DNA from 2 places in the Streptosporangium sp. NPDC005286 genome. Region 2 is predicted to be linked to the other one. Evidence: riboswitches for the same ligand, from Rfam matches in the RefSeq annotation. Region 2 holds a riboswitch; the other holds the start of a gene.
What was found. A riboswitch is a leader RNA that binds a small molecule or an ion and turns the genes downstream of it on or off. The one in region 2 is predicted to bind S-adenosylmethionine.

Region 1 (6,017 bases), on a different contig from region 2:
GTCGAAGCGGTCGGGGTCGGCGAAGACCTCGGGGTCCCGGTTGGCCGAGCCGAACAGCAGCGCCACCTCGGTGCCGCGCGGGATGTCCACCCCGCCGACGGTGATGTCCTCCAGGACCCAGCGCTCGAACATCTGCAGCGGGGTGTCCCAGCGCATCATCTCCTCGATCGCGGTGGGCAGCAGGCCGTGGTCGGCACGGAGCCGCTCCAGCTCGCCCGGGTTGCGGAAGAGCGACCACCATCCATTGCCCGTGACGTTGACCGTGGCCTCGTGCCCGGCGTTGAGCAGCAGCACGCAGGTGCCGACCAGCTCCTCCTCGGTGAGCTTGTCGCCCTCCTCGGCCACCAGGGCAAGCGCGCTGATCAGGTCGTCGCCGGGGTTCGCCCGGCGGGCGCGGGCCAGCTCGACGAGGTAGGCGGAGAACTCCTCGGCCGCGCGTACCGCGGTGTGCTGGGCCTCGACGGAGGGGTTCAGCTCGTACATCCCGCAGATGTCGGCGGACCAGGGGCGCAGCAGGTGCCGGTCGGCCTCGGGCACGCCGAGCATCTCCGCGATCACGGTCACCGGGAGCGGCTCGGCGACCTCGGAGATCAGGTCTCCACCGCCGCGCTCGACGAAACGGTCCACCAGTCCCCCGGCGATCTCGGCGACCTTGGGGCGGAGCGCCTCGACCATGCGCGGGGTGAACGCCTTGGAGACCAGGCGCCGGAGCCGGGTGTGCACCGGCGGCTCGACGTCGAGCATCCCGGCCCTGACCACCCGCCAGAACGGGTCCTGGAACTCGGGGTCGTCGGGCCTGCCGAACTCGGCGTGGGTCGCCACGTGCAGGTAGGAGCGGCCGAGCCGACGGTCGCGCAGCAGCGCGTTGACGTCGGCGTGCCGGGCGACCAGCCACTGGCCGGTCGGTTCAAAGAAGCTGACCGGCCGCTGCCGCCTCAGCTCGTCGTAGACGTCGTACGGATGGGCGACGAATTCCGGATTCCAGGGATCAAAGCGCACACGGACATCGTAATGTCGCCCCATGCGTCAATTGCCTGTTCCGCCCCCTGGAGCTGGGCAGACGGATGCCCGGTGGCCCCACGACGGGTGAGAGCGCCATCGCCTGAGGCTGAGCCGTCTGCCGACGCTCGACAGCCCGCCACAGGCCGCTACACCTCGGTCGGGCTGCCCGACTTCTCGGGCTGGGCCGTCTTGGTGCGCAGCCGGATGTTCAGCAGCTCCACGATGAGCGAGAAGGCCATCGCGAAGTAGATGTAGCCCTTGGAGATGTGCTGCCCGAGGCCCTCGGCGATCAGCACGACGCCGATCAGCACCAGGAACGACAGGGCGAGCATCTTGATGCTCGGGTGCTTGTCCACGAAGCGGCTGATCGGGCCCGAGGCGAAGAGCATCACCAGGACCGAGACGATCACGGCCGCGACCATGACACCGAGCTGGTCGACCATGCCGACCGCGGTGATGACCGAGTCGAGGGAGAAGATGATGTCCAGCAGCATGATCTGGGCGATCACCGAGCCGAAGGAGGCCGCGGCCTTGGCGCTGCCGTGCCCGGTCTTGCCCTCGATGCTGTCGTGCATCTCGATGACGCTCTTGCCCAGCAGGAAGAGACCACCGGCGAGCAGGATGAGATCCCGTCCCGAGATCGGCTGACCGAGGACCTCGAAGAGCGGCGATGTGAGTTTCACCACCCACGCCAGCGCCAGCAGCAGCGCCAACCGGCTGACGAGGGCCGCGAGGAGGCCCAGCCTGCGCGCCTTGTCGCGCTGCTCGGGCGGGAGCTTTCCGGCCAGGATCGAGATGAAGATGATGTTGTCGATGCCTAGCACGATCTCCAGGGCGACGAGGGTGATGAACCCTATCCAGATCTCCGGGTTGGTCATCCAGTCCAACATCTGAGCCTCCAGCTCGCCCTACTTGATCACTACCGGCACAACGAGATCCGTCGTTCGGCGTTATTCAGCCACTACCAGGACAAACATCACCCGCCGCCAGGCGCCACCCGGCTCACTGCCCAGACGAACGGGACTCCTCATGAGTTCCCGAACATGAGAGACAGCACTTGCGAATTCCCGCCAGACGTCGGTTATAGTTCCCCCGTAGGTCATGAGTGCCAGTGACAAGCCCCGGCTCGCTGGCCGGCAACCCTCGCGTCCGCGGCGGGGTGCCCCGGGTGAGGACCTGGTCCGGCACGAGGTGTGCCGGGCAAGCGCGGGCTCCAGGCACCTATGCCATGGGTTGGGGTCCGATGACCTCGAAGGAGCCCTGGCGTGTCCGCACTGACGATCCTCACCGCCACAGCCGCCGACGCAGCCGACGCGGCCACCCCCACGACCGCCCTCGGGACCACCCCGGTGACCGTCCCCGCGACCCGTACGTCCGGCGACCGGCCGATCCCCGCCGTGCTCGGCTCCGACCTGGAGGTTCCGGTCAGGGGCGGCAGGCTCGTCCGCTACGCCAACCTCGACTACGCCGCGAGCGCCCCCTGTCTGGAGCCGGTGAGCGCCGCCGTCGCCGCCGCGCTCCCGGCGTACTCCAGCGTCCACCGAGGCGCCGGGTACGCGTCCCAGCTGACCACGGCCCGCTACGAGCAGGCCAGGCAGACGGTACGCGCCTTCGTCGGTGCCCGTCCCGACGACTCGGTGATCTTCACCAGGAACACCACGGACGCGACCAACCTGCTGGCCCGCAGCCTGCCCGAGGGCACCACCGCCGTGGTCTTCGAAACCGAGCACCACGCCTCGCTGCTGCCCTGGGAGCGCGCCCTGCGGCTGCCGGCCCCCGCCTTCCCCGGCGAGGCGGTCCGCGCCGCAGACGAGGCCCTGGCCTCGGTCGAAGGCCCCAAGCTGCTGGTCGTGACCGCCGCCTCCAACGTCACCGGGGAGCTCTGGCCGATCGCCGCGCTGGCCCACATCGCCCACCGCCACGGCGCCCGCGTCCTCGTCGACGCCGCGCAGCTCGTCCCGCACCGCCGCCTCAACCTGACCGCGCTCGACCTGGACTACGTGGTCTTCTCCGGCCACAAGCTCTACGCCCCGTTCGGCACCGGCGCGCTGATCGGCCGTTCCGACTGGCTGGCCGACGCCGAGCCGTACCTGCGGGGCGGCGGGGCGGTGAAGGCGGTGAACGACGACGAGACCGAGTGGCACGACGACCCCGAGGCCCGCCACGAGGCCGGAACCCCGAACGTTCTGGGCGCCATCGCGCTGGCCGCGGCCTGCGACGCCCTGACCGCCACCGGCTGGACCCCGCTGGTCCGCGAGGAGGAGCGCCTCCTCGACCGGCTGCGCGCGGGCCTCGCCTCCGTCCCCGGCGTGCAGGAGCTGTCCCTGTGGGGGCCCGACCATCCGCGCGTCGGCATCGTCTCCTTCGTGGTGGACGGCCGCACCGCCCGCGAGGTCGCCGAGGCCCTGGCCGGCGACTACGGCATCGGCGTCCGGGACGGCAAGTTCTGCGCCCACCCCTTCGTACGGCACCTGCTGGACGCCAAGGACGGCGGCTGCGACGACCCCACCGCCTCCGCGGTGCGCGCCTCCATCGGCATCGGCACCACCTCCGAGCACGTCGACCGGCTGATCACCGCACTGCGGGATCTTGCCTCGCGCGGCTGACGTGACAGCATAGGCATATGAACGAGCCTCGCCGTGAGCTGAGCGTGGGGATGGGAGCGGGTGCCGCCGCCGTGCGGGAAGCGCGCGGCAAGGAGCTCGCGACCGAGGACATGATCCTCAACATCGGGCCGCAGCATCCGTCCACGCATGGCGTGCTGCGGCTGCGGCTTACCCTGGACGGGGAGCGGATCAGCTCGGCCGAGCCGATCGTGGGCTACATGCACCGAGGCGCGGAGAAGCTGTTCGAGGTGCGTGACTACCGGCAGATCATCATGCTGGCCAACCGGCACGACTGGCTGTCCGCGTTCGCCAACGAGCTGGGCGTCGTCCTCGCGGTGGAGCGGATGCTCGGCATGGAGGTGCCGGTCAGGGCGGTCTGGACACGCACGCTGATGGCCGAGCTCAACCGGGTGCTCAGCCACCTGATGTTCCTCGGCTCCTACCCGCTGGAACTCGGCGCGATCACCCCGGTGTTCTACGCGTTCCGGGAGCGCGAGACCCTCCAGGCCGTGATGGAGGAGATCGCCGGCGGGCGGATGCACTACATGTTCAACCGGGTCGGCGGCCTGAAGGAGGAGCTGCCCGAGGGGTGGCTGGGCCGGGTCGCGACGGCCGTGGCCGACGTGCGGCGACGGCTGCCGGACATCGAGAACCTGATCGCCGGAAACGAGATCTTCCTCGCCCGTACCCGCGGGGTGGGCGTGCTGGACCGCGAGACGGTCATGCAGTACGGCGTGAGCGGCCCGATCGCCCGCGCCTCCGGCGTCGACCTCGACCTGCGCAGGGACGAGCCCTACCTCGCCTACGGCGAGCTGCCGGTGAAGGTGGTCACCCGCTCCGCCGGAGACTGCCACGCCAGGTTCGAGGTGCTGCTGGAGCAGGTGAAGGTCTCCCTGGACCTGGCGGACGCCTGCGTGCGGCGGCTCCGCGAACTGCCCCAGGGGCCGATCAACCAGCGCCTGCCCAAGGTGCTGAAGGTCCCCGAGGGCCACACCTACGCCTGGACGGAGAACCCGCTCGGCCTCAACGGCTACTATCTGGTCTCGCGCGGGGAGAAGACACCGTGGCGGATGAAGCTCCGGTCCGCCTCCTTCAACAACGTCCAGGTGCTGCGCGAGATGCTCCCCGGCAACCTGGTCTCCGACATGGTCGCCATCCTGGGCTCGATGTTCTTCGTCGTCGGCGACATCGACAAGTGAGGCACGGTCAGCAGCACATGATCGAACCCGGCGGGGACCAGGAGAAGGCGACTCCCCCGATGACACCCGCGTCCCCCGCCGATCACGGCGGCCCTCCGACCGGCGACAGGCCACCGCGGGACCGGTACGTCGACTGGTTGCGCGCGTTCAGCCTGCTCGTCGTGGTGCTCTGGCACTGGGCCTTCACGATCCTCCAGTGGGGGCCGAACGGCCCCTCGCCGACGAGCCCGCTGGGCTTCACCTCGGGGCTGTGGATCTTTACCTGGCTGCTGCAGGTGTTGCCGCTCTTCTTCTACGTGGGCGGGTACGTCCACCTACTGTCCTGGAACCGCGCCCGCGAGCGCGGGATGGGCATCGGCACCTTCGTGTGGCGGCGCATCCGCGGCCTCGCGATCCCGACGCTGGCGCTGGCCGGAACCTGGATCGTGCTGGGCGCGGTCGTGACGTGGGCGTTCGGGATCAAGTGGATGGACCGGGTGGTCCTGCTCGTCATCAGCCCGCTCTGGTTCATCGGCGTCTACCTCATGCTGATCGCCCTGCTCCCGGTCGCGCTCTGGCTGCACCGGCGCTTCGACGTGCTGATCCTGATCTGGCTGGCCGGGGCCGCGCTCGTCGTCGACGTGCTGCGACTGCGCTACGGGTACGAGGCCGTGGGCTGGCTCAACATGATCATTGTCTGGGGGCTGGCCCACCAGGCCGGGTTCTTCTACGCGAGGATGGTGGCGCTTCCCCGCCGCTTCGACGTCGCCATCCTGTGGACCGGGCTGTTCGCGCTCTTCGGCCTGGTCTACTCGGACATCTACCCGGGCTCGATGGTCGGCGTGCCCGGCGACAAGCTGTCCAACATGGCACCGCCCACCTTCGTCATCGTGGCGTTGCTGATCTTCCAGATCGGCCTGGTGGAGGTGCTGAGGCCGGCCATGGAGCGCCTGCTCGACCGCCCCAGGTGGCAGCGCGTGAACGAGACGGTCAACCGGTTCGCGCTCCCGCTCTTCCTCTTCCACACGACCGGCATGGCCATCTGGGTGGCGCTGACCTGGTGGCTGGCGGGCAGCGGGCCGGGCAGCCGGGCCCGGCCCGACCTGCTCTGGTGGCTGGAACGCCCCCTGGCCGTCGCCGGAGCACTGGTGTGCACCCTCCCGGTCATCATGCTCTTCGGCCGGAAGTGGGCCAGGGGGCGCTGACGCGTCCGCTCAGTGGTCGTCGTCCG
Region 2 (6,017 bases):
GTAGTAGGAGAACGCGCTGCCGGAGTTGAGGCTGGTCTCCAGCTTCAACTCCGGGTTGCCCTTGATGAGGCCGATCTCGGTGGCGGGCACGCCCTCGATCACCTGTACCTGCCCGGAGGTGAGCGCGCCGACCCGCACCGCCGCCTCGGGCAGGAAGCGGTAGGTGACCTCGGCCAGGTGTGCCGGCCCCTGGTGGGCGGCGCCGGCGGGCGGCCAGTTGTAGTTCGGGTTGCGCCGGTAGTGGACCTCCTGGCCGGGGGTGAACCGGTCGAGGATGAACGGCCCGGTGCCGACCACGTCGACGCCGCCCGCCTTGAGGTCCTTGGCGTTCTTCAGCGACTTCGGGGAGACCTGGCCGGCGAGCGGGGAGGAGAGGAAGTCCAGGAACAGTCCGTCCGGGGCCTTCAGCGTGACCTTCAGGGTGTACGGGGCGCTCACCTCGGCGTGGTCGAAGTTGCGCAGCTGGATGGCGCTGACCGCGGCGTTGTAGCCGGGCGAGACGAGCTGGTCGAGGTTGGCCTTCACCGAGGCGGCGTCGAACCGCTCACCGTCGTGGAAGGTCACGTCGTCACGGAGCTCGAAGGTGTAGGTCAGACCGTCCTTGGAAACCTGCCAGGAGGTGGCCAGCCACGGCAGGAAATCACCGTTCCCGCCTCGGGCGATCAACGCGTCGAACTGGTTGTGGACCAGGAGGCGCGCCTTGTTCTGGCCCCACTGGTGCGGGTTGAAGGTGATCGGCTGCGTCTCCACCGCCCACACGAGCGATCCTCCGTCGCCGCCGGTGCCGCCCTTCGCGCCGGCCGCCGTGGTCGGGGTCCCGCTCTCGGCTCCGCAGGCCGCGAGCGCCAGCACCCCGGCGAGCGTCAGAGCGCCCCATCGCAACTTCACGTTCTTCTCCTTGTGCTGTGGTGCGTCGTGCTCGTTCGGGACCGGGTCCATGCGATCTGTCGCGGGGTTCACGCGACGTGCCGCCTTATCTGGGTGCCGACGGCCTCGGACAGGACGATCCGGGCGAGGGCGTCGGCGTGGCGGAAGAGCGGGGCGTTGCGGCGGGGCCTGGCGAAACCGCCGGTGACCTGGCCGCCGACGACCCAGGGGCCGAAGGCGAACCTGCGCGAGTGCGGGGTGCCGGACCTGTCGACCAGGCGGCGGTCCGCGGCCCGCACGTTCACCAGCCCCGACTTCTCGTCGAGCTCGCCCCGGTCGCGGAGCGCGCCGATGAGCGGGTCGGTGGCCCGGCTCACGCTGGGCGCGGGCAGCCTGGCCTCGACGAGGGTCGTGGCCGTCACGCCGCCGGGCACGGTGGGGCTCTGTGCCCGCCAGCGCCCTTCGTGGTGGTCGACCTTGAGGCCGGCGCCGAGGAAGGTGACCACCCCTGCCTTGGCCAGGGCGCGCAGCTCCGCAAGCCGGGGTCCCGGCGGGCCGCTGGCGAGGTAGCTGAAGAACCCGTGAAACCACGGATCGGAGATGCCCAGCTCGGCCAGGATCCCGTAGACGGAGAGCAGCCCGAGGATCAGGGCGTGGTCGGCGCTGTGCGCCGGGTCGGCGCGCCGTTCCAGGTCGACCGCGAGGTAGCCGTGCATCCACTTCTGCAGCCCCGCCCGGTCACCGAACCTGATGCCCTCCAACGGCCGGTCGAGCCGGTCGAAGTCGAGCCGGTCCAGGTGCCGGGGCACGGCCGTACGGATCAGCTTGCGCATGCCCGGGCTGCGCCACTCCTGGTCGGCGAACGCCTCCGCGAACGCCGCCCAGTCCAGCCTGGCGCGCTTGGGGTGGGCGGTGATGAGCTCGTGGTAGTACGCGAAGGCGAGCTCCTTGGCGACCAGCGGCCACACGTCCCGGCGGAAGTTCCACGGGCCCTCGCCCAGCGCCTCGCGGGTGAGGAAGCGCGGAACCGGCGGGCTTGCGCCCCTGAAGGGGTAGCCGGTCTTGGAGTGGTACGGCACGCCGCGCCGCGATCCCACGTGCAGGAGGGGCTCCCGCCCGCCGGGCAGGTAGACCAGCTCCCCGTCGTACTCGCGGACGAACCGGCCGCCCCGGCCCGAGGTGAGCAGCACCATCAGGTCGACGAAGGCCAGCCCCATCCCCCGCACGATCACCGGCTCTCCGGCGGGGATGCCGTCCAGGTCGAGGTCGGCCGCGTATCCGGTGGGCAGGTAACGCAGCCCGCCGCGCGCGGCCAGGTCGGCCAGCGCCCGCTCCTCCCCGCTCGGGGTCACGTCGCCGTGTCCCTGGGCCAGGATCACCGCGTCGACCTCGATCGTCCGGCCGTCCTCCAGCCGTACCGCCTGGCCGCCGGGGATGTCGGCGAGATCGACGGCGCGGACCGGGTGCACGTGCACCCGGACCCCGCGCGGGGCGGTCGCCACCGCGTGCCTGAAGACATGGGAGAGGTAGCCGTTCTGGGCCGGGCGGGAGGCGAAGGCGCCGGGGTCCCCGCCGAGCCACTCGGCCAGCGTGGGGCCTGGACGGATCGGCCCCTCGCAGCGCACCGACTCGTCGGTGAAGAGCGTCACGTCGGCGGCGGCGGAGTTCATCCAGAGCAGCTCGGGCTGGTCACGGCGCCAGACGCGGCCGCCCCCCGGCGGGTGGGGGTCGATCACGTGGACGTCGAGCGAGGGCCAGCCGAGCAGGTCGGCGGCGTTGGCGCAGATGCGCTCCACCAGGCAGGTGCCCGTCGGGCCGGCGCCGACGACGGCGATCGAGGCGCTCATACGGCGGCTCTACGGTGCGGCCGGTAGTGGCCGTGGGTGTCGGGGTCGACGGGGCTCGCGCAGTTCAGTGTGCTGGTCTTCGACATGTGGCACTCCCGGACATGTCTCGGTGACCCCGGTGAGGGGGTCCGCGCTTGCGGCACGCCGACCGTGCCGCCAGGTCTCCCCCGGGGGCACCCCGCCGCGGTGCGAGGGTTGCCGGTCAGCCAGCCGGGGCTTCGCACTGACACTCTTAACCTATTTAGAAGGTAGGAAATACATAGATCTCTGTCAAGGCTTAATGTTGGGGAATGTCCTATGAGATGGTGAAGGTGGTCTACCGCAAATACGACGGATCACTGCACTGGAACCACAGCGGCCTCCTGCTCGGCGAGGACGAACACGGGGTGTGGACCGGCTGCGCGGCCAACTCCGTCGGCCGCAAGGGCCACGGGCCCGAGGTGGCCTCCCCGCACGCCTTCGTGATGCTCTTCCCCCGCGACGCCTGGTGGACCGCCGCCTTCAACTCCGCCCCGCACAAGCACGAGATCTACTGCGACATCTCCACCGTGCCACGGTGGAGCGACGGCGAGGTCACCATGGTCGACCTCGACCTCGACGTGATCCGGACGCGCCGGAGCCCGGTGAAGGGCCGCACCAGCCGGGTCTTCCTGGACGACGAGGACGAGTTCGAGGAGCACCGGGTCAGGTACGCCTACCCGCCCGAGGTCGTCCGGAGCGCCCGTGCCTCGGCCGCCTGGCTGATGGAGGCCGTCACCGCCCGCACGGCCCCCTTCGACGCCGCCCCGCGCTGGCTCACCCTGGTCAGCTGAGATGCGCCGAAGTGACTAAAGCGGCGGGAAGCCGGGGGTGCGGCGCTCGACGAAGCTGGCGACGCCCTCGGCGAAGTCCGGCCGGGTGAAGGAGTCGACCATCAGGCGCGCCGCGGCCGACTCCGACGCCTCCAGGGTTCGCTGCCAGTCGCCCCAGATCTGACGCTTGATCACGGCCATCGAGGCCGGAGAGCTGTACGTCGCCAGCTCGTGGGCGTAGGCCAGGGTCTCCTCGATCAGCCGCTCTCCCGGCACCGCCCGGTTGGCCAGGCCCAGCTCGCAGGCCTCGGCACCGGTGAAGGTGCGCCCGGAGAGCAGCAGGTCCATGGCCCTGGCCTGCCCGGCCAGGCGGGGCAGGATCCACGACAGGCCGTACTCGGCGACCAGGCCGCGCCGGGCGAAGGCGGTGGTCCACTTGGCCTCGGCGGCGGTGAAGACCAGGTCGCAGACCAGGGCGTGGACCATGCCGAGCCCGGCACAGGCACCGTTGACCGCGGCGATGATCGGCTTGCGGATCGTGGTCGGGAAGGTGTTGGGACGCCGGTCGGGCTCCCCCGCGTACGAGCCGTCCCGGATGGCGGTGAGCGTCTGGAAGTCCGCCCCGGCGCAGAAGCCCCTTCCCGCCCCGGTGACCACGATCACCCGGACCTCGGGGTTCTTCTCCGCCTCGGCCAGCTGGTCGAAGTAGCGGCGGCCCATCTCGTCGGTCCAGGCATTGAGCCGGTCCGGCCGGTTGAACGTCAGCGTCAGCACGCCCCGCTCGATCGACGGCAGCACCAGGTCGACCATCGTCTCTCCCTCCCGGAAGCCCTTGGGGCGCTCCCGTACAGGAGCTCCCCGCCCGGAGAGCTACAGAATATCGTTCTACACCTTTTCCCTCCCCGGTGTCAGCATGTGCGAGCGGACCAGGTCCTCGACGCCTGCCCGCAGGCCCAGGAAGAGGGAGGTCCGCTTGACGGCGAGGGCCCGGTAGGCGGGCAGGTCGATCGGGACCTCGGCGGCGACCCTGCCGGGCCCGCAGGCGAAGACGAGGACCCGCTGGGCGAGCAGGACCGCCTCCTCCACGTCGTGGGTGACCATCAGCACGGTCGTGCCCGTGTCGCGCCACACCTCGCGCAGGAAGAGCTGCATGTCCTCCTTGGTCTGCACGTCCAGCGCCCCGAACGGCTCGTCGAGCAGGAGTACGGCCGGCTCGCACGCCAGCGCCCTGGCGATCGCCACCCGCTGGCGCTGCCCGCCGGACAGCTGCCGGGGCAGCGCGCCCGCCAGGGACGACAGCCCGACCTCGCCGAGATACCAGCGGACCCGCCGCTCCCGGTCGGCCCCGGAGATCGGCAGTAGCCGCAGTCCGAAGGCCACGTTCTCCGCGACGGTGAGGAAGGGGAACAGCGCTCCCGACTGGAAGACCAGCCCGCGCTCGGGACCGGGGCCGACGACGGGTGCCCCGCCGAGCGTGATGGAGCCCGCGCTGGCCGGGGAGAGCCCGGCGATCAGCGACAGCAACGTTGACTTGCCCGAGCCGCTCGCCCCGACCACGCACACGAACTCGCCCGGCTCCATCGACAGGTCGATGCCGTCCAGGACGCGGGTGGTCCCGTAGTCCTTGGCCACGCCGCGCAGCACGAGGGTCATGCCGTCCACCTCCCGAGACGGTCGCGCAGCACGCGCAGCACGACGTCGATCAGCAGGCCGACCGCCCCGATCACGATGAGCACCGCGAAGATCTTGTCGGTCTGCAGGAACCGCTGGGCCCGGACGATCCGGTAGCCGAGCCCGGACTCGGCGGCGATCAGCTCGGCCACCACCACGAAGTTCCACGCGGCGGCGGCGTTGATCCGCGCCGCGTCCACCACCGCCGGGAGCGCGTACGGCCAGATCACCTTCCGGAGGATCTCGCCGCGCCGGGCGCCCAGGGTGGCGGCCGCCTGGCCGAGCTCGCCCGGCACCCGCCGTACGGCGTCGGCGACCATCAGCGTGTTGAAGAACACCACGCCCAGCAGCAGAATCGCGACCTTGGACGGCTCGCCGAGACCCAGCCAGATGATCAGCAGCGGGATGAACGCGGCGGCCGGCATGTAGCGGAGCAGGCCGACCGCCGGTTCCAGCAGGGCCAGCGCCACGGCCGAGGTGCCCATCGCGACGCCCACCGGCACCGAGATCGCCACCGCCAGCCCGAACCCGGCCCCGACCCGGCCGAGGCTGGCGAGGGTGTCGTCGAGCAACAGGCCGGTGCCCAGCATCTCCGCGAACGCCTCCAGGACGGCCAGCGGGGACGGCAGGAAGGTCGGATCGACCAGCTCCGCCATGGCGGCGACGGTCCAGAGGGCGAGCGGGACCAGCACCGAGGCCGCCCGCAGGCCCCAGCGGGCACGGACGGACATCCCGGAGCTCCGCTTCCAGGCCGGACCCGGCCGGCCCGCGCGCCGGGGCAGCGGCTCCCAGGCCCGCCGTCCCGCCTCGGGGGGCGCGACGGGCTCCGCGGTCCCCGCGC

Region 1: another riboswitch for S-adenosylmethionine. It lies ahead of ABZU75_RS34515 (aminotransferase class V-fold PLP-dependent enzyme); the one in region 2 lies ahead of ABZU75_RS29330 (FAD/NAD(P)-binding protein).

Annotation. Positions count from the first base shown of each region.
Region 1 is NZ_JBEXGU010000135.1:170-6,186, forward strand. Features, by position in the region: partial or broken gene ABZU75_RS34505 (cytochrome P450) at 1-999, opposite strand, end outside; gene ABZU75_RS34510 (TerC family protein) at 1,149-1,892, opposite strand; SAM riboswitch class IV at 2,100-2,215, shown strand; gene ABZU75_RS34515 (aminotransferase class V-fold PLP-dependent enzyme) at 2,352-3,608, shown strand; gene ABZU75_RS34520 (NADH-quinone oxidoreductase subunit D) at 3,626-4,807, shown strand; gene ABZU75_RS34525 (acyltransferase) at 4,867-5,991, shown strand; gene ABZU75_RS34530 (DUF3180 domain-containing protein) at 6,001-6,017, opposite strand, start outside.
Region 2 is NZ_JBEXGU010000098.1:6,591-12,607, reverse strand. Features, by position in the region: gene ABZU75_RS29335 (ABC transporter substrate-binding protein) at 1-888, opposite strand, end outside; gene ABZU75_RS29330 (FAD/NAD(P)-binding protein) at 957-2,714, opposite strand; SAM riboswitch class IV at 2,840-2,952, opposite strand; gene ABZU75_RS29325 (DUF402 domain-containing protein) at 3,005-3,526, shown strand; gene ABZU75_RS29320 (enoyl-CoA hydratase-related protein) at 3,542-4,315, opposite strand; gene ABZU75_RS29315 (ABC transporter ATP-binding protein) at 4,391-5,158, opposite strand; gene ABZU75_RS29310 (ABC transporter permease) at 5,155-6,017, opposite strand, start outside.